3 regions of the Cytobacillus sp. Hz8 genome follow, and region 3 is predicted to be linked to each of the others. Evidence: predicted binding sites of a transcription regulator. Region 3 holds the regulator's gene; each other region holds the start of a gene.
The links. The regulator Rex, encoded in region 3, represses fermentation and respiration genes when NADH is low (regulators of the CRP and FNR family bind a similar motif). The targets are predictions, from matches to a motif close to TTGTGAAATATTTCACAA.

Region 1 (10,261 bases), on a different contig from region 3:
CCATAGAAGAACCTCCACCTAAAGCAATGATGACATCTGGTTGGAATTGGTGCATTAATTCTGCTCCACGGCGAACTGTTTCTGTTGATGGATCTGGTTCAACATCAGAGAAAATTTCGCAATGAACATAATCTGGACGTTTTCTTAAGTAGTAAAGAATCTTGTCAACGTATCCTAATTTAACCATGCCAGGGTCTGTAACGATAACAGCTTTTGTGATGTTAGGCATTTTTGCTAAATATTGAACAGCATTCTTTTCAAAGTAAATTTTTGGTGGAAGTTTGAACCATTGCATATTAACATTCCTTTTCGCAACCTTTTTAATGTTAATTAAATTAACTGCTCCAACGTTTGTTGAAACTGAGTTTCCTCCGTAAGTTCCACAACCAAGAGTTAATGAAGGCATGTAAGCATTGTAGATATCACCGATAGCCCCTTGAGAAGATGGAGCATTAACGATAATTCTTCCAGCTTTCATACGAAGACCGTATCGTTTGATTACATCTTCATTTGTTGTGTGGATAACTGCTGAGTGACCAAGTCCGCCAAATTCAAGCATTTCTTCAGCAAACTTCATTCCTTCGTCTGTGCTGTTCGCTTTTAAGCAAGCAAGGACTGGGCTAAGTTTTTCTCTTGAAAGTGGTTCTTGAGGTCCAACACTCTTGATTTCAGCAACTAGGATTTTTGTTTCTTCAGGTACATAAACACCAGCTAATTTAGCGATGTTAAAAGCAGGCATCCCAACGATATCAGGGTTTACTGCACAAGATTTTTCGTTAATTACTAGTTTTTCAACTTTTTTCTTTTCTTCTTCATTTAAGAAGTAAACGCTGTTTGCGATTAATTCGTTCTTTACTTCATTATAAATTTCTTTATCGATGATCACAGCTTGTTCTGATGCACAAATCATTCCGTTATCAAATGTTTTTGATAGGATTAAGTCATTAACAGAACGCTTAATGTTAGCTGTTTTTTCAATGTAGCAAGGTACGTTACCAGCTCCAACACCTAGGGCAGGCTTACCAGAACTGTATGCTGATTTCACCATTCCAGGTCCACCAGTTGCTAGAATAATAGAGATGTTGTCATGACCCATAAGTGCTTTAGTTGCTTCAATTGATGGAGTTTCAACCCATTGGATACAATTTTCAGGTGCCCCAGCTTTGATAGCTGCATCTCTTAAAATTCTTGCTGCTTCACTACTAGATTTTTGTGCAGATGGATGGAAAGCAAAGATGATTGGGTTTCTAGTTTTAAGAGAAATTAATGATTTGAACATTGTAGTTGAAGTTGGGTTTGTTACAGGAGTAACCCCAGCAACAACACCAACTGGTTCAGCGATTTCAATCATTCCTTCATGTTCATTTTCGCTGATAATTCCTACTGTCTTATCATATTTGATATTATGGTAGATATATTCAGTTGCGAACATGTTTTTGATAATTTTATCTTCATAAACTCCTCTTTTTGTTTCTTCATGAGCAAGTTTAGCAAGTTGCATATGTTGATCAAGACCAGCAAGAGCTGCTTCTTTAACAATTTTATCAATTGCTTCTTGGTCGAAAGTACGGAATTCTTTTAAGGCCTGTCTACCTTTTTCAACAAGTTTGTCAATCATTTTTGTTACAGATTCTTTTTCGTTTAACGTTTTTTCTGTTACAGCCATGTTAAACCCTCCATTGATTATAATATGTGAAATATTTCACATGATTTTTTAAAAAAATATATACAAACTAAGGTAGAACTTAGTAGTTCTTGATTTTGTGTCTTTCTTTCATTTAAAATTATTCACAATAAGGATTTCTAGGAAGTTTCTCAAAAGAAATATCGGTAAAGAGTTTTGAATTTTTTTGAACGATGATAACAAAATTTGTTGTCCAGATGTAACGTGGAATTTCCTCGCCATCTTTTATCAACATTGCTTCGAATTCATCACCAACAGTTTCTTCAAAAAGTTTTTTTGTATAAGTTTCAGAGTCAGTAGAGAAAGTTTGCCATTCACAGATGATCATGTTCATCCCTCCTTGTTCCTTTCTTGATTTAAAGATATCACAGGTTTATGTGAAATAGATTGTGAAATATTGAACAAAGTATGAATATTTTTATGAAAACGCTTTAATTTAAATCCCTTAAAAATACTGTATTGACAGGCTTTTTCGGAAGGTCTGTTGAAAATATTACGATTTATAAAGGACAGAGAAAATGATAACGCTTAACTTTTTATTGAACAAAGTCACATTTGAATTATTGCAGCATTTTTCAATTTGTAAAGATGTAGGAAAAATGTAACGGATTATCCTTTTTGATTTCACAGTATCTTCTTATTATTTTTATATAATAATTATGATAAATACAGTAAGGGGGGTTAATAATGAACGAACTGATTTTAGCTAGAATACAGTTTGCTTCGACAACGATTTTTCACTTCATTTTTGTTCCATTATCAATAGGTTTAGCTTTTCTCATCGCGATTATGCAGACAATGTATGTCGTGAAGAAGAAAGAAATCTATAAGGACATGACAAAATTTTGGGGAAAATTTTTCCTTATTAATTTTGCGGTTGGAGTTGTAACAGGAATTATTCAAGAATTTCAATTTGGAATGAACTGGTCTGATTATTCCCGATTTGTTGGAGATGTGTTTGGCGCTCCATTAGCAATTGAGGCACTGCTTGCATTCTTTATTGAATCCACTTTTATTGGATTGTGGATTTTCGGTTGGGATAAGCTACCGAAGAAATTGCACTTAGCTTGTATTTGGCTCGTTTCTCTGGGAACCGCCATATCTGCCTTATGGATATTGGCTGCTAATTCATTTATGCAAAACCCAGTGGGATATGCCATTCACAATGGAAGGGCAGAAATGAATGATTTCTTAGCAGTGATTACAAATCAAAAGCTTTTAGTCGCCTTCCCACATACGATCTTTGCAAGTCTTGCAACAGCTTCATTTTTAATTTTAGGTATCAGTGCCTGGAATTTATTGAAGAAGAGAAATGTGGAATTATTTAAACTATCCATGACGGTACCTTTAATTGTTGGATTAATTTCCACTTTAGGTATTGCTTTTACTGGTCATTCACAGGCTACTTATTTAATTAAGGCGCAGCCAATGAAGATGGCAGCAGCTGAAGGATTGTGGAATGATACTGGCGACCCTGCTCCATGGACAGTTGTTGCGAAGATTAATACGGATGAAAAGAAAACCACATCACGGATTGAAATTCCAGGCTTGCTAAGCTACCTCTCCTATGGAAAATTTAGTGGTGCGGTTCAAGGAATGAATACTCTTCAAGATCAGTATGTAAAGGATTATGGAAAAGGAGATTATATTCCACCAGTAAAAACGACATTCTGGAGCTTCCGTATTATGGTAGTAGCAGGGGGGTTAATGATTTTATTAACCTTGATCGGTTTAATCATGAAGTGGCGTGGAAAAATTGAGGTCCATTCCGCTTATTTAAAATGGATGATTGCAGCCATCTTCTTCCCATATATTGCAAATACTTTTGGTTGGATTATGTCTGAATTTGGACGTCAACCATGGGTAGTATATGGCCTTATGACTACAAAGGATGGTATTTCACCAAATGTTTCATCAGGTTCTGTGTTATTTTCTCTTATTGCATTTTCACTGATCTATACATTACTAGCAATTGCGATGGTTTATTTGTTTATAAGAGTCATAAAACATGGACCTTATGAAAAGACGAATGATGAAATAACCACATCTGATCCATTCCATGTAGGGGGGATAAAAGATGCAATTAAGTGAGTTATGGTTTGTTTTAGTGGCTGTATTATTTGCGGTCTTTGTTTTACTAGAAGGATTTGATTTTGGAGTAGGCATGAGTACGAAATTTCTCGCTAAGAATGAATCCGAAAAAAGAGTGCTGATTAATTCCATTGGACCATTTTGGGATGCCAATGAAGTGTGGCTATTAACGGCAGGTGGAGCGATGTTTGCGGCATTCCCACACTGGTATGCGACTCTTTTTAGCGGTTACTATATTCCTTTTGTTGCCTTATTGCTCTGTTTGATTGCTCGGGGTGTATCCTTTGAATTTAGAGGCAAGGTTCAAGCGGAAAAATGGACAAAGGTTTGGGATTGGGCCATTTTTCTTGGCAGCCTATTACCTCCATTCTTATTAGGAGTATTGTTCTCAAGTTTAATTAAAGGCTTGCCGATTGATGCAGATATGAATATGCATGCTGGCTTCTTTGATGTTGTGAATATTTACACAGTTGTAGGGGGACTTGCATTTGTAATGTTAGCCTTTATGCATGGCTTGATGTTTATCTCATTAAAAACAGACGGTTCACTACGTGATAGAGCTAAACAAATGGCGATGAAAATGTATATCGCGACCGCTGTTGTAATTGTTTTGTTTGTCGGATTAACTGCCTTCTTTACGGATGCTTATACAGATAGGGGAACTATTCTTATTCCTTTATATATTGTTGCGATCCTCCTATATCTTCTATTATTTCGATTTTTGCGGAATAGTAAGGAAGGATTTAGTTTTGCAACCACAGGTATTATTATGATTATGGTAACAGTATCGTTCTTTATTGCATTATTCCCGAATGTATTGATTAGTTCAACAGATATAACCAATAATCTTACGGTTTATAATGCTGCATCTGGTCACTATTCTCTAAAATTAATGACGATTGTTGCCCTAACTATGGTTCCGATTGTTTTAGCTTATACGATATGGAGTTACTATGTATTTCGTAGACGGGTTACAGATAAGGAGCATCTTGAGTACTAATGGATAAACATCTTCTTCGATATAAGGGCAGCAAATGGACAATCCTATTGATCAGTATTTTGACAGTTGGGCAAGGGATTGCCATCATTTTTCAAGCTGTTTTCTTGGCCAAGGCCATATCAGATATGTTTCACGGGGCAGCATCAAACGCTGTCCTTCCTTTCTTTTTTGGTTTTCTTTGCGCCTTTTTTTTAAGGTATCTTTTTCAATGGGGAAAAGAGAGAATCTCCTATCGTTTTGCGGAGAAAACCTCTGATCAATTACAATCCTTGCTAATGGAAAAAATAATTCATATTGGACCAAGAGGGATAGGGATTCTTGGTTCAGGAAATCTTGTCACTTTATGTATGGAAGGAATTCCTAGTTATCGGACCTATATAGAGCTTTTTATCCCTCGCTTTCTCACTATGATCTATATTCCAATTATTTTGTTGGCTTATATTTTTATGACAGATACTTTATCAGGAATTGTATTAATCATCACGATGCCAATCATGATTATTTTTCTCATATTATTAGGTAGTGCTGCCCAAAAACAAATTAATGCACAAATGGGAAGCTTTCTCTTACTTTCTAGACATTTTGTTGATTCTTTAAGAGGGCTTGTTACTTTAAAATATTTAGGTAAAAGCAAATCTCATCAAAAAGCGATTGAGGTGGTAAGCAATCAATATCGTATCGCCACTATGAAAACATTAAAAATGGCATTTTTGTCTACCTTTTCCTTAGATTTCTTCTCTAGTCTTTCCGTAGCGGTTTTAGCAGTTGAGTTAGGCTTACGACTAGTGGATGGAAAAACAGGCTTAGAGGCGGCATTAATCATTTTAATCCTTGCACCTGAATATTTTCTTCCAGTAAGGACACTTGGAAATGACTATCATGCAACAATGAATGGCAAGGAGGCAGGGAAGCGAATTTCTAAAATTTTAGATCAGGCAGATCTCATCCTTCCGAGAGAGGAGCTTGAAATGCCAAAATGGAATCAGGAGAGCGTTCTTCAAATTGAACATTTATCAAAGCAATCTGAAACGGAGAAAATCATGATGCTAAGGGATATTAGCTTCTCAGTAAAAGGGTATCAGAAGGTGGGGATTATCGGTACATCTGGTTCAGGTAAGTCTACTTTAATTGATATATTATCGGGATTTTTAGAAGCTTCAAGTGGATCCATTATGATGGATGGGGCTCTGCAGCGAAGCTTATGTAATGAAAAGTGGCAAGAACAAATCACCTATATTCCCCAGCATCCATATATTTTTTCTGGAAGTGTTGCCGAGAACATCAGCTGGTACGCTCCCGATTCAACAAGGGAAGAAATTGAAAGAGTGGTGCAAATTGTCGGGCTGAAAGAATTAATTCAGGAGCTTCCCAATGGGTTGGATGAGAAAATTGGTCAGGGGGGACGTGAACTAAGCGGTGGGGAAGAACAAAGAATCGCCTTATCCCGATCTTTATTACAGAATCGTCCCATCATGCTATTTGATGAGCCAACCGCACACTTGGACATTGAAACAGAATATGAATTGAAAAAGTTGATTCTTCCAGTGCTCGAGGATAAGCTTGTCTTTTTTGCAACCCACCGCTTGCATTGGATGGAAGCAATGGATGTCATATTCCTTCTCGAGGAAGGGAGAATTATTGAAATGGGAACTCATGGGGAGCTCCTCGCTAAGAAGGATGCTTACTATCATCTATTCCAAGCTAATAGAGGAGAAATGATAGAATGAAGCTTATTCAAACCCATATAATACCTTATATAAAGCAATATTATCGTTCTATTCTATTAGTCATTTTTTTAGGAATATTAACCGTCGCAGCAAGCGCAATGTTAACTTTTACTTCCGGGTATTTAATTTCAAGTGCTTCCCTCATGCCAGTTAATATTTTGATGCTATATGTCCCAATCGTTTTGGTACGGACGTTCGGAATCTCCCAGGCAGTTACACGTTATCTAGAGAGATTGATTGGACACAATTCAACGTTGAAAATATTGGCTAATATGCGTGTTCAACTATACCAAATGCTTGAACCGCAAGCCTTATTTATACGTTCCCGCTTTAAAACGGGTGACTTATTGGGGACTTTAGCAGATGATATTGAACATTTGCAGGATGTTTATGTCCGCACGATTTTTCCATCAGTGGTTGCTTTCTGTATCTTTGTTGCTTCCATCCTATCCATTGCCTATTTTGATTTTTTGTTTGCTTTATGGATGGTGATTTGCTTAAGTTTGATATTGATCATGTATCCACTTCTCTCCCTCTATTTATTAAAGAAAAGACAAGTGGAGCAAAAGAAAATTAGAAGCAATCTGTACTCAACATTTACTGATGCGGTTTTTGGGATAAGGGATTGGATGATTAGCGGGCAGTACGCCAGTTTCCTTCATCAATTTAATAGAGAGAGCAGAAAGAACATAGAAATTGAACGAAAGATGCATGATTGGAATCAGTCACGTGAGTTTCAAATGCGCCTCCTTTCGGGTGTTATTTTAATTTCCATCGGAGTATGGGCAGGAGGGATGGCACAAAGTGGAAGGATTGCTCCTGCTTATATTGCGGCCTTTACTTTAGTGATTTTACCGATAATAGAAGGGTTAATTCCTGTTTCCCGAGCGATTGAGAGAATTCCAACCTATTCAGAATCATGGAAAAGGATTGATCAAATTCAAAAATTCATTCCCATTCCATCCACCGGTATAAAAAGCACTCCATTACCTTTATCTAAAGGTGAAATTGTGATTCACCAGGTTTCTTTTCGTTATCCAAATAAAAGGATGGATGCTATTAATGAGCTTACCTTGCATGTACACCAAGGTCAAAAGGTTGCCCTTTTAGGAAAAAGCGGGGCGGGAAAATCAACTCTTCTCCAATTAATGATAGGAGCGTTGACTCCATTAAAAGGGGAGATTGCTCTTAATGGGCATTCACCTAAAGATTGGGGGGAAGGGATCTATTCCCTAATGGGAGTACTGAACCAAAAACCATATTTATTTGCAACGTCGCTTGAAAACAATATTCGCCTAGGAAATGAGGATGCTGCGAAGGAAGATATAGAAAGGGTAATTAAACAAGTAAAGCTTGATCAATATATCCATTCATTACCTTACGGACTTTCCACGCAAATGGAAGAAGCCGGACAGCGATTTTCTGGAGGAGAAAGGCAAAGAATTGCCCTTGCAAGGATACTATTGAAAAACACTCCAATCGTTGTTTTAGATGAGCCAACAGTTGGACTCGATCCGTTAACAGAAAATGATTTAATTGCTACAATATTTCATACTCTGAAGGATAAAACGGTTATTTGGATTACCCATCATTTAATTGGCATGGAAAAGATGGATACCATTCTATTCATGGAAAAGGGAAGAATGGTGATGAAGGGAAATCACCAAGAATTGCTGGTGAAAAATGAAAGATACCGCCATTTATATGAATTAGACTGTGGAAAAATCTAATTGGGAAGACGCAATTGCTTACAGCAAAATACATCATTCCGTTATCGGATACCTACTTGCAGATTCCCATAATAATTGTTAGAATATGTATCAATAAAGCTAAGGAGGCATCAATAAATAACACAATGGATATCCGCTAATTTTTTTTCGCTAATTGAGTGCAAAAAAATAACTTTGCATATGCAAAGAACAGGATACCTGTGTCTAATTTTATGATGCCATTTTGAAATAATGAATGTGAATTTGGAGACATTTATGCCTAATTTGTGGCATAGATGAATTTTTTCTTTCTTTTTTACGGTTCAATTATGGGCACAGGTTTGATTCCTGTGCCCTTTTTGTATGCAAAAATGGAGTGATATAGATGTTTTTATTAAAAGTGGAACACTTAAAAATGGAATATAACGGCGTCATTTTATTTGAGGAAGCTTCATTGGAAATAAAGCCAAAAGAAAGAGTTGCCATCATTGGAGAAAACGGTGTAGGAAAAACATCCTTTTTAAAAGCCATCTTTGGAAAAGCACCTTATATAGAAGGAAATATTATGTTTGGAATTAATCCTGATGAAGTTGGATGGATGGAACAGGAAAGTACTAATCGGGATGATTGGAATACCCGTGAATGGGTGGAGGCTCATAATCAAGAGAAATATCAATTAAAAAAACAATTAAGTGATCTAACAAAAAAGATTTATGAGAGCGATGAATTTATTTCCCCATATAACGAGGTTTTACAAAAATATTTGGATCTTGGTGGCTATGAATGGGAAACTGAGGTGGAACGGACATTGTCCAAGCTTGGCATCCCCAATCATTTATGGGATAAGCCATTTTCAAGCTTAAGTGGAGGACAGAAAACGCGGGTCAAGCTTGCCCAAGTGATGATTGATTCACCCAAGCTGTTAGTGCTTGATGAACCAACCAATCATTTAGATTTTGAAACGGTCGAATGGCTTCAGGAATGGTTAAATCGTTTTAAAGGAAGTGTATTATTCATCTCTCATGAGCGTGAATTTATCGATAAAGTCGCTAATATAACGTATGAATTAACGGAAAAAGGCACGAAGAAGTATGCTGGAGGTTATAGCTTTTATAAAGCGCAAAAGGAACTTGAAATGAAGACGGAGCAGGCGTTATATGAAAAGCAGGAACAAGAAAAAAGAAAATTGCTTGAAACAATTCAAACCTATAAGAATTGGCATCAGCAGGCGAGTGCAACTGCAAGTGTAAGAAATCCGTATGCACAAAAGCAAGCAGCCAAGCAAGCGACAAAATATAAGGTGAAGGAAAAGGCACTGGAGCGTTTGGAAAAAGGGAGAATTGAGAAACCTAAAGAGCAGGCTGTGATTCAAGCGGGCTTTGAGACTAATGACTTTGAAGGAAGAAGAATGCTGGGGCTGCGGGAAGTGGATTTTACCTATGAAAAAAATACTAACCTTGTGATTCGAAATGTGAAGTTTGAAATCAATCGAGGTGATCGAGTTGCGGTTGTTGGCAAAAATGGGAGTGGAAAAACCACTTTATTAAAGCTAATGACCGGAAAATTGGCTCCATTACATGGTACAGTGATCCATAATCCACAATTACGAATGGGCTACTTTTTTCAAGAATTGGAAAACTTAAATAATGAAAATTCTATTTTAGATGAGCTTTTAACCCTTCCCAATATGAAGCAATCGGATGCAAGAACGATATTAGCCTGTTTTTTATTCCGAAAAGAGGAGGTTTTTAAGAAAATCGGGCAGTTGAGCATGGGGGAAAGATGCCGAGTTGCCTTTGTGAAACTCTATTTTTCGGATGCTAATTTATTAGTTCTGGATGAGCCAACCAATTATCTCGATATAATGACAAGAGAGCGGATAGAAGATGCCCTTGCATCTTATCCTGGATCGGTTGTTATGGTTTCCCACGATCCTTTCTTATTAAGAAAAATTGCCAATAAGGTGATTCATATTGAAAATGGGGAAGCAACTGTATTTTTAGGCGGATATAGGGAATGGGAACAGCATTCAGAGGTATCCCCTTATGTT
Region 2 (10,261 bases), on a different contig from region 3:
AAACGACCTTCACTAACAAACCCACCCTTAAAAAGAATCCTTATATCATTTATATACCTTTTTATATAAAATAGAATAACATATATTACTAAAGAGAAACGGTGGTAAATATACCCACGACATAGACATATTTTTCTAATTAAATAGGTGGAATTCATTATAGACAAGTGAATGAAAAAAAAGGAGATTTAACCCGTGATTCATACAGAAAATAAAGGGGAATGGTTTGAACTAACTGTTCCAAAGAATTGGCAAGGGCATACGATTACAAAAGTTTTTAAAGAAATTTGGATGGCCCCCAAAAAGCAAATACACTATCTGAGAATGAACAAACAAGTCAGGCTTAATGGAGAATCGGCCAATTGGGAGCAAGAATTGAACGCTCACGACAAACTTCAAATACAACTTTTTATTGATATTCCAATGAATCTGGTGCCCTTTTATAAGGATTTGAATATAATATATGAAGATTCTCATCTTCTAGTTGTTAATAAACCTGCAAATATGAGTACCCATCCTAACTCCCCTGAGGAAACAGATTCACTTTCAAATGCAGTTGCCTATCATCTTTTAGCACAAGGAGAGGCTCGGAAAATAAAGCATATTCATAGGTTAGACAAAGATACAACAGGAGCAATTCTTTTTGCAAAACATGACCTTATGGGTTCAATGCTTGATGGCATGCTTGAAAAAAGAGAAATTAAACGAACGTACCTCGCATTAGTTCATGGACTATTGAAACAAAAGAAAGGAGAGATTCATCTTCCAATTGGTCGTGATCGTCATCATCCAACGAGAAGAAGAGTATCTCCAAGTGGGCAAGATGCCATTACTCATTTTGAAGTATTAAAAAAAGACATAAAGAAGAATACGACATTGATTAAATGTAGCCTTGATACCGGTAGGACACATCAAATTCGGGTTCATTTAAGTCATATTGGTCACCCATTGGTTGGGGACAATCTTTACGGGGGACAACCGATTTTCCTCCGACCAGCATTACACGCTGTAAAAATGGAATTTCTTCATCCTTTTACCATGGAAGAAATCGTTTGTCATGCCCCGTTTCTCGACGAACCACCTATTTTTCAAGAAATTGACCCTTATGATCTATAAGAAGAATCGATAGAAGAAAAAAAAGCAAACCAATCAGAAATGATGGGTTTGCTTTTTGATTTATATATAGCCTCTTTTGGATATGATTCGATCTATTATTCCCCTTTTGTTTCAATTGTCCAAAGGTATAAATTCCTTTGAACGATCTTCTTCTCCATCCTATTGTCCTAATAATATTATGGTGTGAACATGTCCGGGGCTAAAAATCTCGTTTCATATAATCAAAAAAATAAAGGCTCCTCCAAATCTAGACAGTTCCCTAATAATTTTTCCTTCATCCCTCCACTCCAAATATATGAATAAAAAAATGATAGGTCGCGACATTATCATAATTTTAATATAACTTCGATTATTATTATATAATTAAATTTAATACTATCTTTTACTAATTATAAATATTATGTGAACAATTTAACATTTTCCTAAAGAATGCGCTGTTTCCTCAAAGATTGTTGTTTTTTGAAAAAAACATTTTAATCTCTTATCGTAACATTTGATTCAGATTTAATTACTTTGGAGTTCATTCTAGCTATCCAAATAGCTCTTCATATAACGTCACCGAAAGAAAAGCTAACCTTTCTTCACAAAGGAGAGGCTAGCTTTTCTTATAGTTATTTTTATAGAGGTATTTCTGATTTGCTTACTTCAGGCACTTCCCCACTCATACTTTCCAAAAAGGCAACAAGTGCTGAAACCTCTTCATCGGTCAAATTTAGAGGCTGAATTAAGGAATCCTTGTTTGTGTCGTTTCCTCCTCCTTGATTATAATAGTTAACAACATCCTCCAACGTTGCCAAACTTCCATCATGCATATATGGTGCCGTATGAGCTACACCGCGCAAAGCAGGAGTTCTAATCTTCCCTTTATCTGCTTTATCATTCGTTACAGCAAAACGGCCGTCATCTCCAGTCATGCCTAAATTATGATAGCTATTATCAGACAAAGTTGCACCAGCATGACAGGAAATGCAATTTGCTTTGCCGGCAAATACTTTCATTCCTTCTTTCGCTTCATCAGAGATAGCATTATCATCACCTTTGAGATATTGGTCAAAAGCAGTATCCTTAATGACAATTGTTCTTTCAAATGAAGCTATGGCTTTAGCAATCGTATCCGCTGTAATCTTATCATCGAAAACATTTTTGAAATCACTTACATAAGCTGGTACACCATTTAATTCTTTAATTAGCTGGTCAAGATTTGAATTCATTTCATGCTCAGCCTGAATTGGTCCTAATGCTTGAGCTTCTAAACTATCAGCTCTACCATCCCAAAAATAGTCCTCGTAATATCCTGCATTGATAATGGTTGGACTGTTCCTTGGACCCTTAAATCCATTAAATCCAATGAACGTTTTTAAACCATCACCAAAAGCAGCTCCCGTTGCGTGACAGGATGCACAGCTTAATTTGTTATTTCCAGAAAGTCTTGGATCAAAAAACAGCTTATTCCCTAATTCAATCTTTTCATCTGTCAATGCATTATCATCTGGAATTGGCATATCTCCGAGCGGTGCAAATTTTGCCTTTGCTGCCTCCAAGTCTTTATCCGCTTTTTGATTATCTTGATTTGATGAGGTTTTATCTGAATTCCCACATGCACCAAGTAAAAATAGTCCTAAAATAACGGAAAATACTAGAATTAACTTTTTCAAAAGATCCCCCCCGTTTTGTTATTTCTGAACGTAGAAAGGCATTGTTGCAGTTAAATGAATTATTGTCGCGACATTTTCCTAATTCATCATAACTTTGATAATTATTATATAATTAAATTAAATATTATTTACAGATAATTACAACTATTTTGTGAACTTATTCATAAAATATCTTATTTAGTGTGGGAATATTCATAACGGGAATTCAATTCGTATAATTGTATAAAATACTTATTATCCTTAATTGGACTTTTTGTAAAGATTATGTAAAGTTTATGTAAAGTTTTCTTAAAACACTTTTCCTTTATAAGCATTTTCGTATACAATTTTCTTTGGTCTTTAAAGTCCTATCATTCTTTGGATAATTTATTGGGGGTAAAAAACATGGCTTTCAAGAAAAAGGATAAATTTTCTGGTCTATTGAGCAATATTGCGACCAATTTAAAAGAAGGGGCAAACTTCTTTGCTGACTATAAATTAAAAAATGTATCCGATCTTAAAACCTTTTCAGAAACAATGAAAGATTATGAACACAAAGGTGATTCTTTTGTTCATGAAATGATCAAAGAGTTAAATAATGCCTTTATCACTCCAATTGAACGTGAGGATATTTTACAGCTTACCATGAGTATGGACGATGTACTGGATGGTTTAGAGCACACTTCTGCATTATTTGAAATGTATAATATCACACAAGCAGATGAGTTTATGCTGAAATTTGTCGAAGCGATTCGCAACTGTACAAATGAAATTGAAACATCTGTTGAATTACTAAGCACAAAAAAACTGCAAAAAATTAGAGAAAATGCAATTAAAATTAAAGATTACGAATCAAAATGTGATGGCATTCAACGTCAATCCATTAAAAATCTATTTACTGTGGAAAAAGATCCGATTCGAATCATTCAGTATAAAGAAATATATGAAAGCTTGGAAGATATCGCGGATAGCTGCCAAGAAGTTGCAAACACCTTAGAATCAATTATCATGAAAAATGCATAAGGAGCCTAAGAAAAATGGATGCTTTATTAATTCTCACCTTGTTGATTGTGATAGGCGCCTTTGCATTTGATTTTATCAATGGGTTTCATGACACAGCTAATGCGATAGCAACTGCCGTATCGACCAAGGCTTTAAAACCAAGACATGCTATTATTTTGGCGGCAACAATGAACTTTCTCGGCGCTATGACGTTTACCGGTGTTGCTCAAACAATTACAAAAGATATTGTAGATCCTTTTACCTTACATAATGGATCTACCGTCATTTTAGCTGCACTTATTGCTGCTATACTATGGAACTTAATTACTTGGTATTTTGGCATACCATCCAGTTCTTCACATGCCATCATAGGTGCTATAGCCGGAGCAGCCATTGCTGCAGCTGGTTTTGGCGCATTAAACTACAAAGGATTTATCAAAATTATCGAAGCGCTAATCATTTCTCCCATTTTAGCTTTCGTTGCTGGATATATTGTCTATAGTATTTTTAAAATTATCTTTAAAAATCATAACCTATCCAAAACCAATCGAAATTTTCGTTTCTTCCAAATTGGAACAGCTGCTATTCAGGCATACACACATGGAACAAATGATGCCCAAAAGGCAATGGGTATTATCACAATGGCTTTAATTTCTAATAACTATATCCATACATCTGATATTCCTATATGGGTTCAAATTGGATGTGCGACTGCCATGGGATTTGGAACCTCAGTTGGTGGCTGGAAGATCATCAAAACCGTCGGTGGACAAATTATGAAAATTCGTCCAGTAAACGGGGTTGCAGCCGATTTAACTGGTGCCATGATTATATTTGGTGCTACCTTCATCCATTTACCAGTTAGTACAACCCATGTTATCTCATCTTCGATTTTAGGAGTTGGAGCTTCCCACCGCCTTAAAGGTGTCAAATGGGGTACTGCACAAAGAATGCTCATTACATGGGTTATAACACTTCCAATTTCTGCCTTTGTATCTGCGTTAATATATTTATTATTAAATTTATTATTTTAAATTTAAACTATTAGATAGTAAAAATAGGAAAGGTATCCAATTGGATACCTTTCCTATTTTTTTTAATATGCGGATAAAAAATGGAAAATTCCATTGTATTTTGGACATAAAATTGTTAAAATTACTATTCTAGAATAGGGAAAAATCGTTATTTCAATACTAACTTCTTTCTTGTTTCTCCTATAATTTACCAAATTATTTTATTTTGAATAATGGAATATATTTTAAAACATGCACTATTCTCTTTATTTCTAACATATCTACTATTTTTACTTTTCCTCAAACTATTGACCAACTATTTATTAGTAAATTAAAATTATTAACATATTCTAAAAAAATAAATTAGGGGGTTTACGATGGAAGCGACATTAAATGCTAAAGAGCAAGAAAAAGCCAGAAAAAAACATCCTCCTGGATTATATCTTCTTTTCTTTACAGAAATGTGGGAAAGATTTAGCTATTATGCCATGAGAGCAATTTTGGTATTATATTTAACTTCTTCCTTGATTGATGGCGGTTTAGCCATGAAGGAAGGCTTTGCCATGAGTCTATATGGATTCTTTACTGGTGCTGTTTACTTAACACCAATGGTGGGTGGATGGTTAACAGACCGGTACATTGGAAGAAGAAAAGCTATCACTATTGGTGGAGTTACGATGGCTCTTGGGAATATTGCATTATTTGCAAGTCAAACCCATTGGGCATTATACTTAGGTTTAGCACTTTTGATAATCGGAAATGGATTCTTTAAGCCAAATATTTCTACGATGGTCGGAGAGCTTTACGAAGAAAATGATCATCGCCGCGATGCAGCCTTCACCATTTTCTACATGGGTATTAACATCGGTGCCTTCTTCTCACCTCTTATTGTTGGACTATTCACTGAATTCCGCTATGGATTCCTAGTTGCTGCTTTAGGTATGATTATTGGACAATTACTCTTTAACTTATTAAGTAATCGTTATTTAGGTGATATTGGAATAGCTCCGGTTGGACAAGCAACGAAAGGAACTAATTCCACCGAATCAGCGAATCATCCGTTAACCAAAAAAGAAAAACAAAGAACAGCTGTTGTCATTATTATTACAGTTTTTGTTATTTTCTTTTGGGCAGGTTTCGAACAAGCAGGTAGCTCATTAACTCTATATACCGATCGTTTTGTTGATAGAAGCATTGGTAGCTGGACAGTACCTACTGCTTGGTTCCAATCTTTAAATCCATTATTTATTGTCATTCTAGCTCCAATACTTTCAGGATTATGGGTTAGACTAGCAAACAGCAAACGAGGAGACATTAAAGTACCAACTAAAATGGGACTAGGAATGATTTTTCTTGGTTTAGGTTACATGGTATTATTGATTGCTGTATTAAAAACGGGTAGTGATGAAGGCAATATTACCCTTAAAGCCAATATGATGGTCATTGTCATAACCTACTTATTGCACACATTCGGAGAACTAGTCTTATCTCCAATTGGTTTATCATTAGTTAGTAAAATTGCCCCTGTGAAGCTTGCATCTTTATTAATGGGTGTTTGGTTAGCAGGAAGTGGAATAGCTAATATTCTTGCAGGTCAATTAGCATCCGTCACTCAATCTCTAGGTTACTTTGAAGTATTTAGCCTAATTGGGATGATGGCAATTGTCTTAGGATTTATATTAGTCTTAATTTCCAGAAAATTAGTGAAGATGATGGAATAGAGAAAAGACTGACTCCAACGAGTCAGTCTTTTTCAGAATCTTATGGATTTCCATAAAAAAAAGAATAACTAGTGCTGCAATTCAGTCAGGTCAAAGTTACTCATGTTGATTCAAAAGTTATTATTAAAAATCCCCTATTTTCCCCCTTTCCACTCAATCCGTGCATTCTACCAATTTTCCCTTCATTCCAATTCCTCTTAGATAACCTATACTATTTTTTCCTAAATAAATAATAGCAGCGAACATAAATAGTCCACTGCTATTACAACAAGACCCGATAAAAAACCATCCCTTTAATATTATAGTTTTACTCTTTGCAGTCTTAACGCATTTAGTACAACAGACACAGAACTAAATGCCATTGCCGCACCTGCCAACCATGGGGCTAATAAACCGAAGGCAGCCACAGGGATTCCAATGGAATTATAGGCAAATGCCCAAAAAAGATTTTGTTTAATGTTGGTAATGGTTTTCTTACTCATATAAATGGCATCGGCTATACTATTTAAATCACCGCGAATTAAAGTAATATCTGCTGCCTCCATGGCTATATCGGTACCTGTTCCAATCGCCATCCCAATATCAGCTAATGCTAACGCCGGAGCATCATTGATGCCATCCCCAACCATTGCTACCTTTCTTCCTTGATTCTGCAGCTTTTTAACTTCCTCTGCCTTTCCTTCTGGTAAAACCTCAGCGATGACTGAATCAATACCGACTTTAGCTGCTATTGCCTGAGCTGTTTGGACATTATCTCCCGTTATCATGATAACCTCAAGCCCCATGTTTTTAAGTCGTTGCACTGCTTTCTTAGACGTATCCTTCACCGTATCAGCTACAGCAATGATTCCGGCATATAAACCATCAATCGCAACAAGCATCGCTGTTTTTCCTTCACTTTCTAGTGCAGACATCTCATTTAGTCCAACGCTTATGTCTATTCCCTTTTCTTTCATCAACCGCTTCGTGCCAACATAGATGAGCTTTTGATTGACTATTGCTTTAATACCGAAGCCCGTAATTGCTTCAAATTCCTCCGTTGCACTGAAATTGGCGCCTTTTTCCTTTATCCCTTCGACAATTGCCTGAGCCAACGGATGCTCCGATTGCTTTTCTGCAGATCCCACCAAACTAAGAAAATCTGTTTCATTTTGTCCTAGCGCAGGGATAATATCTGTTAATTTCGGTGCCCCATTGGTAACCGTTCCAGTTTTATCTAGAATGATCGTATTAATTCGATGCGTCAGTTCAAGATACTCTCCACCTTTAAAGAGAATTCCAAATTCTGCGGCACGGCCAGAGCCTGCCATAATGGAGGTTGGTGTAGCAAGTCCGAGTGCACAAGGACAAGCAATGACTAGAACGGCAATTAATTTTTCCAAGCTTTCCGCAAAATCCCCTGGTGTTACCCAAATGATCCAGATTAAAAAAACTAAAAGCGCAATTCCTACCACAATGGGTACGAAAATGCCGGAAATTTGATCAGCTAATCGTTGAATAGGCGCTTTTGAGCCTTGTGCATCCTCGACAACTTTTATTATCTGAGCTAAAGCTGTATCCTTTCCAACCTTTGTGGCCTTAATTTTCAAGAATCCATTCTTATTGATTGTTGCCCCAATCACAGAATCGCCAATCGTCTTATCAACTGGAATACTCTCACCAGTTAACATGGATTCATCAACTGCTGATCTTCCCTCAACAATCTTTCCATCAACCGGTACTTTTTCACCGGGTTTAATATGAACAATATCATCAACTTGTACCTGCTCAAGTGGAACTTCCATTTCTTTTCCTTCTCTTACTACAGTTGCTGTTTTGGCCTGTAATCCCATCAATTTTTTAATTGCATCAGAGGATCTTCCTTTTGCTTTTGCCTCAAATAGTTTCCCAAGAATGATTAAGGTTATTAAAACAGCACTCGTTTCAAAATATAAATCCACCATATGATGCATAGTTCCAATTGTTTGAATGGTTAAGTATAAGCTGTAAAAATAGGCAGCGGATGTCCCCAATGCCACTAAGACATCCATATTGGCACTTTTATTTTTCAATGCTTTATACGCTCCAACATAGAATTGCCTTCCTATCCAAAATTGTACAGGGGTGGCAAATGCAAACTGTACCCATGGATTCATTAATATATCTGGTAAATAAATAAAGGAAGTAAACTTAAAATGACTAACCATCGACCATAGTAATGGAAACGATAAAATCAATGAAAAAATAAACTTTCTTTTTTGATTCTGAATTTCCTTTTCCCGGTAATCAGCGATTTCTTGTTCTTTCCCAGCTTCTTTTCTACTTGCCTCATATCCGAGATTTTCTACCTTTTTAATCAACTGTTGAACATTTGTGCTCGATGGATCATATTCAACCGTTGCTTTCTCTAAAGCTAAATTCACATTTGCTTTAGATACTCCCTCAAGCTTTTTCAGTCCTTTTTCAATCCGCGTTGCACAAGCCGCACATGTCATGCCGATGATGTCTAATTCAACTTTTTCCGTGAATACATCATAACCAAGATCTCGTATTTTATTTTGAATCGCGGGAAGAGATGTCTTTTCAGGTTCATATGCTACGGTTGCTTTTTCTAATGCTAAATTCACATTTGCCTGAACAACTCCATCCATCCGCTTAAGACCTTTTTCAATTCTTGCTGCACAAGCCGCACAAGTCATACCTGTAATCTGTAGGCTTGCTTCCTTTGCTCCCTGGCTCATCTTTATCTCCCTTTCTATCGTGACTCCTAAGATGAAAGATTGAAATATAGGTTATTTCTTCTATATTTCCTTGTATCGTTAAAGAATATAAGAACTATATCGATGTTGGACTTGATAAATGACGTCGGAAAATTCACGTGATCATTCATCTGTGAATCTCTATACTATATTTTTATCATACCCCCTATAGGTATGCAATTATTTTGTGTAAAAAAATAAAATCGACACATTTCTCAGTTATTCAATTTCTTCCTAAGAAGGAAAGTTTCTTCTACAAGATCATATAGTTTTCAACAAAAAGACCAGCCATTCTCTAGAAAGAAATTGACTGGCCCTTCATTCCTTACTTAATTAAATTTTTTGTTTTATTTGTACAACTGTCCATCGCCATTAACACCGCTGATCGAAATCCATTCTTCTCTAATGAGGCAACCGCCTCAATGGTGGCTCCACCCGGAGTGCATACTTCATCCTTTAGCTCACCCGGATGCTTTTGTGTTTCTAGAACCATTTTTGCAGCTCCTAATACTGCCTGAGCGGCAAAAGTATAAGCCATGCTCCTTACCATTCCTTGTTTAACTGCGCCATCCGCTAATGCCTCAATAAACATGTATACATAAGCAGGAGAAGATCCACTTATAGCCGGGATTGCATCCATTAATCTTTCCTCAACAACCTCCACCTTTCCAAAGCACTCGAAGAGAGAGGAAACCATATCAATTTCATCCTTTGTAACAAATTGATTCGCGCAAATGGCACTCATCCCTTCTCTAACTAGGGATGGTGTATTAGGCATTGCTCGTATTAATTTCATTTCTTGCGCAAATGCCTGCTCAAGGTCATTTAAGGTTAAGCCAGCAGCGATCGTTACAACAATTGTGCTTGAATTTATTTCATTTTTTAGCTCTTGAATCACTTCAGCATGAAGGTTGGGCTTAACAGCCAAGATTAATATATCTGCCCAAGATGCCACTTCCATGTTGTTGGTCGATATCGATATATTCAATCGTTTCTTCACACTTTCAACAGTATCTTCCGTTTTAGCACTGGCTTTA
Region 3 (10,261 bases):
GTAACGATTGCGAAAACATTGGCATGGTCATTAAAAATTCCTTTAGTGGGAATATCAAGTATTGAGGTTATGGCAGCATCTGTTGGCAGGTATTTTGATGGCGTGGTTTCACCATTAATTGATGCAAGAAGAGGTCAGGTATATACTGGTTTATATCAATATAAGGAAGATTCACTTGAAACAATTAGAGATGATCAAATTCTTTTATCAAAAGAGTGGGCCGAAAGTTTGAAGTCAGAATCTCGCAAGGTTTTGTTTGTTGGGAATGATTTACCTTTACATAGAAAGACATTAGAAGAGATTTTAGGAAGACAAGCTTTTTTTGCTGCAAAAACAGAGTATAACCCTAGACCTGCAGAGCTTGCTTTTCTAGGAGTGAATCGAGAAGGGGAGGATATTCATACGTTTGTCCCCAATTATATTCGTTTAGCAGAGGCGGAAGCCAATTGGTTAAAAAAGAAGCAAGTAGAGAAGAACTTATGAAACTGGGACGACGGGAAATGGCCAAATTCAGATTGATGACAGAACATGATATTGATCATATTTTGAAAATCGAACATGCTTCATTTACTCTACCTTGGAGTCGGGAAGCCTTTGTCAATGAGATGACCAGAAATCAGTATGCTGTCTACATTGTGGTTGAAGTGAATGAGCAAATTGTAGGTTATTGCGGTATGTGGCTTGTAGTGGATGAAGCACATATAACAAATGTTGCTGTACTTCCTGAGTATCGTGGCCAAAAGATTGGCGAGGCATTGATGAGAAAGACGATGGAATTCGCAAGTGCACATGGGGCTGTGACGATGACACTTGAAGTGCGCGTTTCAAATATGATTGCCCAGTCCTTATATCGGAAGCTGGGATTTATGGATGGAGCGATTCGCAAGAGCTATTATACTGATAATCATGAGGATGCATTAGTGATGTGGGTGAATTTATAATGGAAAAAGACGTATATATATTAGGAATTGAATCAAGCTGTGATGAAACAGCAGTAGCGATTATTAAAAATGGAAGAGAAATTGTCGCAAATGTTGTGGCTTCACAAATAGAAAGTCATAAGCGTTTTGGTGGAGTCGTCCCTGAAATCGCATCGCGCCATCATGTTGAGCAGATTACGATTGTTTTAGAAGAGGCATTGAATCAGGCCAATATGACTATGGAAGAAATAGATGGGATTGCGGTAACAGAAGGACCAGGATTGGTTGGGGCACTCCTTATTGGTGTAAATGCAGCAAAAGCTCTTGCATTTGCCCATCAGAAACCATTAATTGGTGTTCATCATATTGCTGGACATATTTATGCGAATCGGCTAATAAAGGAATTTACCTTTCCATTAATTGCTCTTGTCGTGTCTGGCGGGCATACGGAGCTTGTATATATGAAAGAACATGGTCATTTTGAAGTGATTGGTGAGACGCGGGATGATGCTGCAGGTGAAGCTTATGATAAGGTGGCAAGAGTATTGAATATGCCATATCCAGGTGGTCCTCATATTGATCGTTTAGCTCATGAAGGAAGGCCAACCATTGATTTGCCAAGGGCTTGGTTAGAAAAAGATTCTTACGATTTTAGTTTCAGTGGATTAAAATCAGCTGTGATTAATACTGTGCATAATGCTGATCAACGTGGAGAGATTATTAAGCCTGAGGATCTTGCGGCTAGTTTTCAGGAGAGTGTCATCGATGTATTGGTGACAAAAGCAGTCAGAGCTACGAAAAAGTACCAAGTGAAGCAGGTTCTTTTAGCTGGTGGTGTTGCAGCAAATAAAGGATTGCGAGCAAAATTGGAGGAGGCATTTCAGTCATTAACCGATGTTGAATTAGTGATTCCTCCTTTATCACTTTGTACAGATAATGCAGCTATGATTGCAGCTGTTGGTAGCGTGCTTTATCAAAAAGGAATTCGTTCAGATTTATCCTTAAATGCCAATCCTGGATTAGAAATTACCATTTATAATAATTAATAAGGAGGGGACTGATTCTTTAAAAGAGTGTCAGTCCTTTTATATTAATCAATAATTAAACAAACGTTTGATTGAACAATATTGAGGATGAAGAAATTAAACAAACGTTTGATTGAAGTATATTGAGAGAGAAAAAGTTAAACAAACGTTTGATTGAATTCACAGGCTCAGTTTTTTCACAATCCTTTAGAAGGGCTGATTCTGTGGATAACTATAAAAAATTTGATATATCCTGTGGAAAATGTGGATAAGATGATATTTGTTTGTGGATAATGTGGAAAACTGCTGTTGATAGCTTTATAAAGAGATTTTGTTTGTGCATAAAATTGTGGAAAAGGTCTAACGTGATATTAAGACGTTAGACCTTTTATTGTGGATATTATTCATCTTCAACTAGTTCAGTCCATTGCTCCATAAGAGAATCAAGCTCAGCTTGATAGGTTTCATTCTCTTTATGGATCGCGAGTACCTTTTCGTGATCTTGGTAAATCTCGGGATCGCATAAAAGTTCTTCATTTTGGCTAAGGAAGCTCTCTAATTCTTCAATCCTTTTTTCGATTTCTTCTAAACGTCTTTTACGTTGGCGTTCTAATTTTTTCGCTTCTTTATCCTGTTGATAACTATTTTTTTCTAATGGAGTAGCTGTAGAGGAGTCATTTTTTGTTTGTTCAAGTTGCTCTAAAGCCATTAGTTCCTCTTGCTCTTGTTTTTTTTCAAGGTAATAATCATAGTCGCCTAAGTATTCCGTTGCACCACCTGCATCAAGCTCTAAGACCTTTGTGGCAATGCGGTTGATAAAATATCGGTCATGTGAAACAAAAAGGATTGTTCCAGGATAATCCACAAGGGCATTTTCTAACACTTCCTTGCTATCTAAATCCAAATGGTTGGTTGGTTCGTCCAAAATTAAGAAATTTCCTTTTTGCATCATTAATTTAGCTAGGGAGAGTCTAGCTTTTTCTCCGCCACTTAGAGTGGAAACCGTTTTTAAGACATCGTCCCCAGTAAAAAGAAAGTTGCCGAGTACTGTACGGATGTCCTTTTCATTTTTATTCGGATAATCATCCCAAAGTTCATTAAGGACCCTTTTATTCGAAGTTAGGTTAGCTTGCTCTTGATCGTAATAGCTAATAAATACATTAGAACCGTAATGAATTTCTCCAGAGATAGGAGAAAGTTTTTTCACAATCGTTTTGAGAAGTGTGGATTTTCCAATTCCATTTGGACCCACAAGGGCAATGCTCTCTCCTCTTGTGATACGGAAGGAGATATTCTCTGATACCTTTTCCGAATGGTAGCCTACTGATAAGGAATGCATATTTAGGACTTCATTTCCACTTTGCTTTTCAATGTCAAAACCAAAAGAGGCTGATTTTTCATCCCCTAAAGGCCGGTCCATGACTTCCATGCGATCAAGCATTTTTCGTCTGCTTTGAGCTCTCTTAGTTGTCGAGGCGCGAGCAAGATTTCGTTGTATAAATTCCTGAAGTTTTGTAATCTCGTCCTGCTGTTTTTCATAAAGCTTCATGTCTCTTTCGAAATTCTCCGCTTTTTGATCCAAATAAGCGCTATAATTTCCTTTAAACTTACTAATATGTTTTCGCGAAATCTCATATACTTGGTTCACTACTTTATCTAGGAAGTAGCGATCATGTGAAACAATTAATATTGCACCATCATAGCTTTGCAGATACTGTTCAAGCCAAGACAGGGTTTCAATATCTAAATGGTTGGTAGGCTCGTCCAAGATTAAGATATCGGGTTTTGTAAGGAGAAGCTTCCCAAGAGCTAAACGTGTCTTCTGTCCGCCGCTAAGACTGGCAATTTTGGTGGAATAATCAAAGGTTTGGAAATTCAACCCATGTAAGATAGAGCGGATATCGGCCTCATACTGATAACCTCCCATTTCTTTAAATTTCACTTGGAGTGTATCATATTCTTTTATGATTCGTTCATATTCTGTATTGTTATCATAAATAGCGGGATTTGCCATTTTTTCCTCTAATCTTCGAAGATCTTGTTCTAAATCTCTTACCTGTTGAAAAACAGTCAGCATCTCATCCCAAATTGATAATTCTGATTCTAGCCCAGTATTTTGTGCTAAATAGCCAATGGAAACGTCCTTTGGCTTTATCACTTCGCCAGCATCATAGGACATTTTTCCAGCAATCATTTTTAATAATGTTGATTTACCCGCGCCGTTTCGGCCTACTAAGGCAATGCGGTCGCGCGTTTGGACTTCAAGCTTTATATTCGATAAAATAAGGTCAGCTCCGTAATATTTAGTTAACCCATTAACTTGTAATAAAATCATCTCTTTCACCCCTGCATCTAGAGATAGTGTAACGTATTCGTCAATGTTCATCAATATTTGTGAATAAATGTACAATGTTAATACACAGTAGGGAAAAAATAGTGTATCATTCTAAGTGAGGTGTTGATATTTTGAAATTTACCCATTTTAATGAAGAAGGCAGAGCCAAAATGGTGGATGTAGGGGATAAGCCCGAAACAATTCGTATTGCCAAAGCGCAGTCAAGTATTATAGTCAATCAAGAAATCTATAATGGGATTACGAATAATCAAATCAAGAAAGGTGATGTTCTCGCAGTTGCTCAAGTAGCAGGGATAATGGCCTGCAAAAAAACATGGGAAATCATCCCAATGTGTCATCCAATACCATTAACAGGTGTCGATATTGCTTTTCACTGGGAAGAGGAAGCTGAAGAAAATTATAGGCTTGTTATGATTGCCACAGTGAAAACGAAGGGAAATACAGGTGTAGAAATGGAAGCGTTAACAGCCGCATCTGTGTGTGCCTTAACCGTATATGACATGTGCAAAGCCTTAGATAAAGGGATGATAATTGGAGAGACTTATTTACTTGAGAAATCTGGTGGAAAGAGTGGCGACTACAAAAGAAAAGAGAAAATTTAAATGATTGGGGGGAAAAGAAGTGAGTAATGGTACGATGAAAATCCCACAAGCGACTGCGAAAAGATTGCCGTTATATTATCGGTTTCTAAAAAACCTACACTCATCTGGCAAGCAAAGAGTCTCTTCTTCAGAACTCAGCGAAGCGGTGAAGGTGGATTCTGCGACGATTCGCCGGGATTTTTCCTATTTTGGTGCATTAGGGAAAAAAGGTTATGGCTACAACGTCAATTATCTTCTATCCTTTTTTCGTAAAACCTTGGATCAGGATGAATTAACAAAGGTTGCCTTAATTGGGGTGGGTAATTTAGGTACGGCGTTTTTAAATTACAATTTTTTGAAAAATAACAATACGAAAATTGAAGTAGCCTTTGATGTTGATTCGTCCAAGGTTGGAACGAAAATTGGGGATATCCCTGTCTATCATATGGATGATTTAGAGAAGGTTTTGGTAGACGAAGACATTCAAGTTGTCATCTTAACGATTCCAGCACCTGTTGCACAATCGATCACGGATCGTTTGGCAAAAGTGAATGTAAAGGGAATTCTTAACTTTACTCCTGCCAGGTTAACAGTACCTTCTTCCATTCGTATTCATCATATCGATTTAGCAGTAGAACTGCAATCATTAGTCTATTTTTTGAAACATTACCCAAATGGGAAACAAGACTAAAGAAAAGCGGCTTATTTTTAATGAATCGTCTTCATAAAATAAGCCGCTTTTTATTATTTTCGATTTTGAATTTTTTTAATTTTAAAGTGAAAGGAGATCATTCTAATGCCTGATCCTAAATCAAAGGTGGCTAATATTACGAGCAGGTAAGTGAAAAACCGCCACTGTCCATCTTCTTGGATATTTTGAATAGCAAAAAAGATGAATAATATCCCCAAGAATATATATAAGATCCCGGAATAAAGGGGTGATTGCCTCATTTAAAGTCCTCCGATAAAACCTTGAATTTTTTCCGCATCATGTATCATTCTTTCGAGGTCATTCTTATAAATGGATTGAACTAAAACCACAAATGTATTCATCGCCACATGAGCAAACATCGGTACAAGAATGCGATTTGTTTTGACATAAAGAAATGCAAAGGTAAAACCCATTGCTGAATATAAAAGGATGTGCTCAGGCTCTCCATGTGCTAAAGCAAAAATAATGGAACTAATTAGTGCCGATATCAGGAAATTAAATCGTTTATGTAGGGAACCGAAAATGATTTTTCGAAAAACAATTTCCTCCAACATCGGTCCAATGATGGAAGTGACAAGAATAACAATCGGGTAAGTATTGATTAAATGGATGATTTGCTGCGTATTTTCTGAACCCATTTCGATGCCGAGGAGGCTTTCAATTCTTGCTGCAATTCCTTGAGCGAAAAGGGCTAAAAATACACCTCCAACTGCCCATAAAATCGAGTTGCTTACAGGTGCCAAAGGTTTGTTTCTATTATAGTGTAGCATTTCCTTTCTTAATAAGAATAAAACAATCACTAAAGTAACGGCGAAGCTGATAACAAGCCAAATGGATACTGAATATATTTGCAATTTTCTCTGACTGATTCCTAAAGCCTCTCCCATTAATGAAATGAATGGAACGCCGATAAAGCTTGAAAACTGCATGATTATGTAGGCGATGATGATAAGCCAGTATTCTTTTTTCAAAATGATTTGTCTCCTTTTTCGTTTCTCCTATAATAATAAGCTGATCATTGGGTACCCAGTTGTTAGTAAAATATGAGCAGCATCGAATTTCACTTTATTCTCATTCTACTAATAAATTGCCCTTTGTTTCAAATGGAAGACATTTTAAACTATATTTCAGAATGATTAAATTTCTGTTTGCTTTTTCCAAAATGCTGGATAAATAAGCAAATGCAGTACATACTTGTAAGTGTTTAAGATCATAAGTAAATTTGAAAAAAATATGGCTTTTTACTTGCAAATTTTTTTCAGATTCTTTAATATAATAAATGTGTTAGCACTCAATCGAAGAGAGTGCTAATAATAAAATTTACATATTATTTGAGGAGGTTGTTTCACTTGTTAAAGCCACTAGGTGATCGTATTGTCATTGAGCTTGTTGAAACAGAAGAAAAAACTGCAAGCGGTATTGTTTTACCAGATACAGCGAAGGAGAAGCCTCAAGAAGGTATCGTCGTTGCTGTTGGATCTGGAAGAGTTCTAGAAAACGGTGAACGTGTTGCACTTGAAGTTTCTGTTGATGACAGAATTATCTTCTCAAAATACTCTGGAACAGAAGTGAAATACGACGGTAAAGAATATTTAATTCTACGCGAAAATGACATCCTTGCTATAATCGGCTAATTATACGAACGTTCAACAGATATAAATCAAATTTATAGGAGGTTTTTTAATAATGGCTAAAGAAATTAAATTTAGTGAAGAAGCTCGCCGTTCTATGCTTCGTGGTGTAGACGCGCTTGCTGATGCGGTTAAAGTTACTCTTGGACCTAAAGGACGCAATGTGGTTCTTGAGAAAAAATTTGGTTCTCCATTAATTACAAATGATGGTGTTACCATTGCAAAAGAAATCGAATTAGAAGATGCATTTGAAAACATGGGTGCAAAGCTTGTTGCTGAAGTTGCAAGCAAAACAAACGATGTAGCTGGAGATGGTACAACGACTGCTACCGTTCTTGCACAAGCGATGATTCGTGAGGGTCTTAAAAACGTTACTGCTGGTGCTAACCCAATGGGTATCCGTAAAGGTATTGAAAAAGCAGTGGTAACCGCTGTTGAAGAATTAAAGGCAATCTCTAAACCAATCGAAGGCAAAGCTTCTATCGCTCAAGTTGCAGCCATTTCTGCTGCTGATGAAGAAGTAGGCCAACTTATTGCTGAAGCAATGGAGCGCGTTGGTAACGATGGTGTTATCACAATTGAAGAATCAAAAGGATTCACAACTGAACTTGATGTAGTAGAAGGTATGCAATTTGATCGTGGATACACTTCAGCTTACATGGTAACTGATACAAACAAAATGGAAGCTGTTCTTGAAAATCCATACATCTTAATTACTGATAAGAAAATCTCCAATATCCAAGAAGTACTTCCTGTTCTTGAACAAGTTGTACAACAAGGTAAGCCATTATTACTTGTTGCCGAAGATGTTGAAGGGGAGGCTCTTTCCACTTTAGTATTAAACAAACTTCGCGGAACATTCAATGCAGTAGCTGTTAAAGCTCCTGGATTCGGGGATCGCCGTAAAGCTATGCTTGAAGATATCGCTATCTTAACTGGCGGGGAAGTCATCACTGAAGAACTAGGACGTGAACTTAAGTCTGCAACGATTTCTTCATTAGGACGCGCTGCTAAAGTTGTTGTGACAAAAGAAAATACAACAATCGTAGAAGGTGCTGGTGAATCAGAGGCTATCCAAGGCCGTGTAAACCAAATCCGCATTCAATTAGATGAAACGACTTCTGAATTTGATCGTGAAAAATTACAAGAACGTCTTGCTAAATTAGCTGGCGGTGTTGCGGTTATCAAAGTAGGTGCTGCAACTGAAACAGAATTAAAAGAACGCAAACTTCGTATCGAAGACGCATTGAACTCAACTCGTGCGGCTGTTGAAGAAGGGATCGTATCCGGTGGTGGAGTTGCACTTCTAAACGTATACGGTAAAGTTGCTTCTCTTGTAGCTGAAGGTGACGAAGCTACTGGTATTAACATCGTATTACGTGCGATTGAAGAACCTGTTCGCACTATCGCTCACAATGCTGGTCTTGAAGGATCCGTTATTGTTGACCGCTTAAAACGTGAAGCTGTCGGCACAGGATTTAATGCTGCTACTGGCGAATGGGTAAACATGATCGAAGCTGGTATCGTTGACCCAACTAAAGTAACTCGTTCAGCTCTTCAAAACGCTGCATCTGTAGCTGCTATGTTCTTAACAACTGAAGCTGTTGTTGCTGATAAACCAGAACCTGCTGCACCTGCAATGCCTGATATGGGCGGTATGGGTGGAATGGGCGGAATGATGTAATAACGCCCTTAAAGCCTTGATATGAATGGGCTTTTGAGTAGGATGAGAGTGAATTTCTAATATTTTGTTAACATAGAGGTATCTAACGGAGGCTTCTCATAAGTTAAGCAAACTTATGAGAAGCCTCTTTTTTATCTGTTAAAGTAAAGTTGGAGTAATAAGAAAGTTTCTTTTAGAGTAGTTAGCCCAGTTTCATGTGTTTAACTTAAGTACATGCATGCTACAATAGAAAAAAATATATATGAAATGAAAGAGATGACTAGTAAGGAGTTGCCGTGGCTTCCGAAGTTGTTAGTGGTGAACTCTGTGCTGTTGTTCTTCTTATGAATAATACGAGGGAATGGTATTTAAAGGGATATACATCAGAAGAGTTATTTGCACAGGAGAATAAGGCATTACTGGTTATGCCCAATAAAAAAGGAGAGATCATTAGTCTCCAAACCCGTCAAAAGATTGGCAGAAACGATCTTTGCCCATGTGGAAGCGGGGAGAAATTTAAGAAATGTTGTGGGAAATGAAAAGAGAAAAAGCAATCTTACCATAGTGCACATAGTGTTGAACAAACTAAGTATATAACCGATATAAACAATATTTTAAAAATCACTGGTAAAAAGAGTGAATGCCATTTACTGAATATAATAATGATAAGGATTTTGCACTATACCTAATATTGTGAATACTTGATCAATCTATTATAATTTTAAAGGTAATGCTCCAACTTGTCCCAAGTATTTTTTGCTTAAAGTGAAAAATCGCGTATAATAATAATTATTTAAAAAAAGAAATGGAGTACATCAAATGGTCCAATCAATCAATACAAAAGTCGATTTAGTTATTGATGCAACCTCACACATGGGGCTTCCTGAATATGGTAGAATCATGATCGGAGATAAAGGATTTGAATTCTACAATGATCGTGATGCTCGTAAGTTTATTCAAATTCCTTGGGATGAAGTTGATCACGTGATCGCTTCTATCATGTTCAAGGGAAAATGGATCCCACGCTATACTATTCAAACTAAACGTAATGGGATGTATACATTTTCTTCAAAAGAGCCAAAAAAAGTTTTGCGAGCAATTCGTGAATACGTTGATCCGAATCATATGGTCCAATCATTAAGTTTCTTTGATGTTATCAAACGCAGCTTGAAGAGAAAATCTAAAAAATAATTGTTTTACATAAAAGACAGGTTGGAACTTGTCTTTTTTTTTGATGGATCCCAAATTGTTAACTGATAAACTGTGGTGAGAAGATGGCGGCACCAGAAAAAATTCCCTCTTGAAAGAAGAACATTCGGTGTGCTATAATCACTTAAGGAAGCTCATTAAAGTGATGCAGATAAGAAGAATAT

Region 1: adhE (bifunctional acetaldehyde-CoA/alcohol dehydrogenase) is a predicted target of Rex. The motif match lies at 1,691-1,708, and genes of this name have one in related genera.
Region 2: ACE38V_RS21325 (cytochrome-c peroxidase) is a predicted target of Rex. The motif match lies at 2,921-2,938, and genes of this name have one in related genera.

What each region holds. Positions count from the first base shown of each region.
Region 1 is NZ_JBHKFI010000014.1:83,949-94,209, forward strand. It holds gene adhE (bifunctional acetaldehyde-CoA/alcohol dehydrogenase) at 1-1,666, opposite strand, end outside; gene ACE38V_RS16315 (hypothetical protein) at 1,785-2,012, opposite strand; gene ACE38V_RS16320 (cytochrome ubiquinol oxidase subunit I) at 2,372-3,775, shown strand; gene cydB (cytochrome d ubiquinol oxidase subunit II) at 3,762-4,775, shown strand; gene cydD (thiol reductant ABC exporter subunit CydD) at 4,775-6,502, shown strand; gene cydC (thiol reductant ABC exporter subunit CydC) at 6,499-8,232, shown strand; gene abc-f (ribosomal protection-like ABC-F family protein) at 8,597-10,261, shown strand, end outside.
Region 2 is NZ_JBHKFI010000026.1:23,567-33,827, forward strand. It holds gene ACE38V_RS21315 (YhcU family protein) at 1-13, opposite strand, end outside; gene ACE38V_RS21320 (RluA family pseudouridine synthase) at 196-1,116, shown strand; gene ACE38V_RS21325 (cytochrome-c peroxidase) at 1,734-2,771, opposite strand; gene ACE38V_RS21330 (DUF47 domain-containing protein) at 3,156-3,773, shown strand; gene ACE38V_RS21335 (inorganic phosphate transporter) at 3,788-4,786, shown strand; gene ACE38V_RS21340 (peptide MFS transporter) at 5,143-6,486, shown strand; gene ACE38V_RS21345 (heavy metal translocating P-type ATPase) at 6,786-9,206, opposite strand; gene proC (pyrroline-5-carboxylate reductase) at 9,550-10,261, opposite strand, start outside.
Region 3 is NZ_JBHKFI010000015.1:102,862-113,122, reverse strand. It holds gene tsaB (tRNA (adenosine(37)-N6)-threonylcarbamoyltransferase complex dimerization subunit type 1 TsaB) at 1-483, shown strand, start outside; gene rimI (ribosomal protein S18-alanine N-acetyltransferase) at 501-941, shown strand; gene tsaD (tRNA (adenosine(37)-N6)-threonylcarbamoyltransferase complex transferase subunit TsaD) at 941-1,966, shown strand; gene ACE38V_RS16955 (ABC transporter ATP-binding protein) at 2,346-4,280, opposite strand; gene moaC (cyclic pyranopterin monophosphate synthase MoaC) at 4,409-4,903, shown strand; gene ACE38V_RS16945 (redox-sensing transcriptional repressor Rex) at 4,923-5,573, shown strand; gene ACE38V_RS16940 (YdiK family protein) at 5,627-5,833, opposite strand; gene ACE38V_RS16935 (CPBP family intramembrane glutamic endopeptidase) at 5,834-6,565, opposite strand; gene groES (co-chaperone GroES) at 6,944-7,228, shown strand; gene groL (chaperonin GroEL) at 7,281-8,909, shown strand; gene ACE38V_RS16920 (SEC-C metal-binding domain-containing protein) at 9,185-9,427, shown strand; gene ACE38V_RS16915 (DUF956 family protein) at 9,708-10,079, shown strand.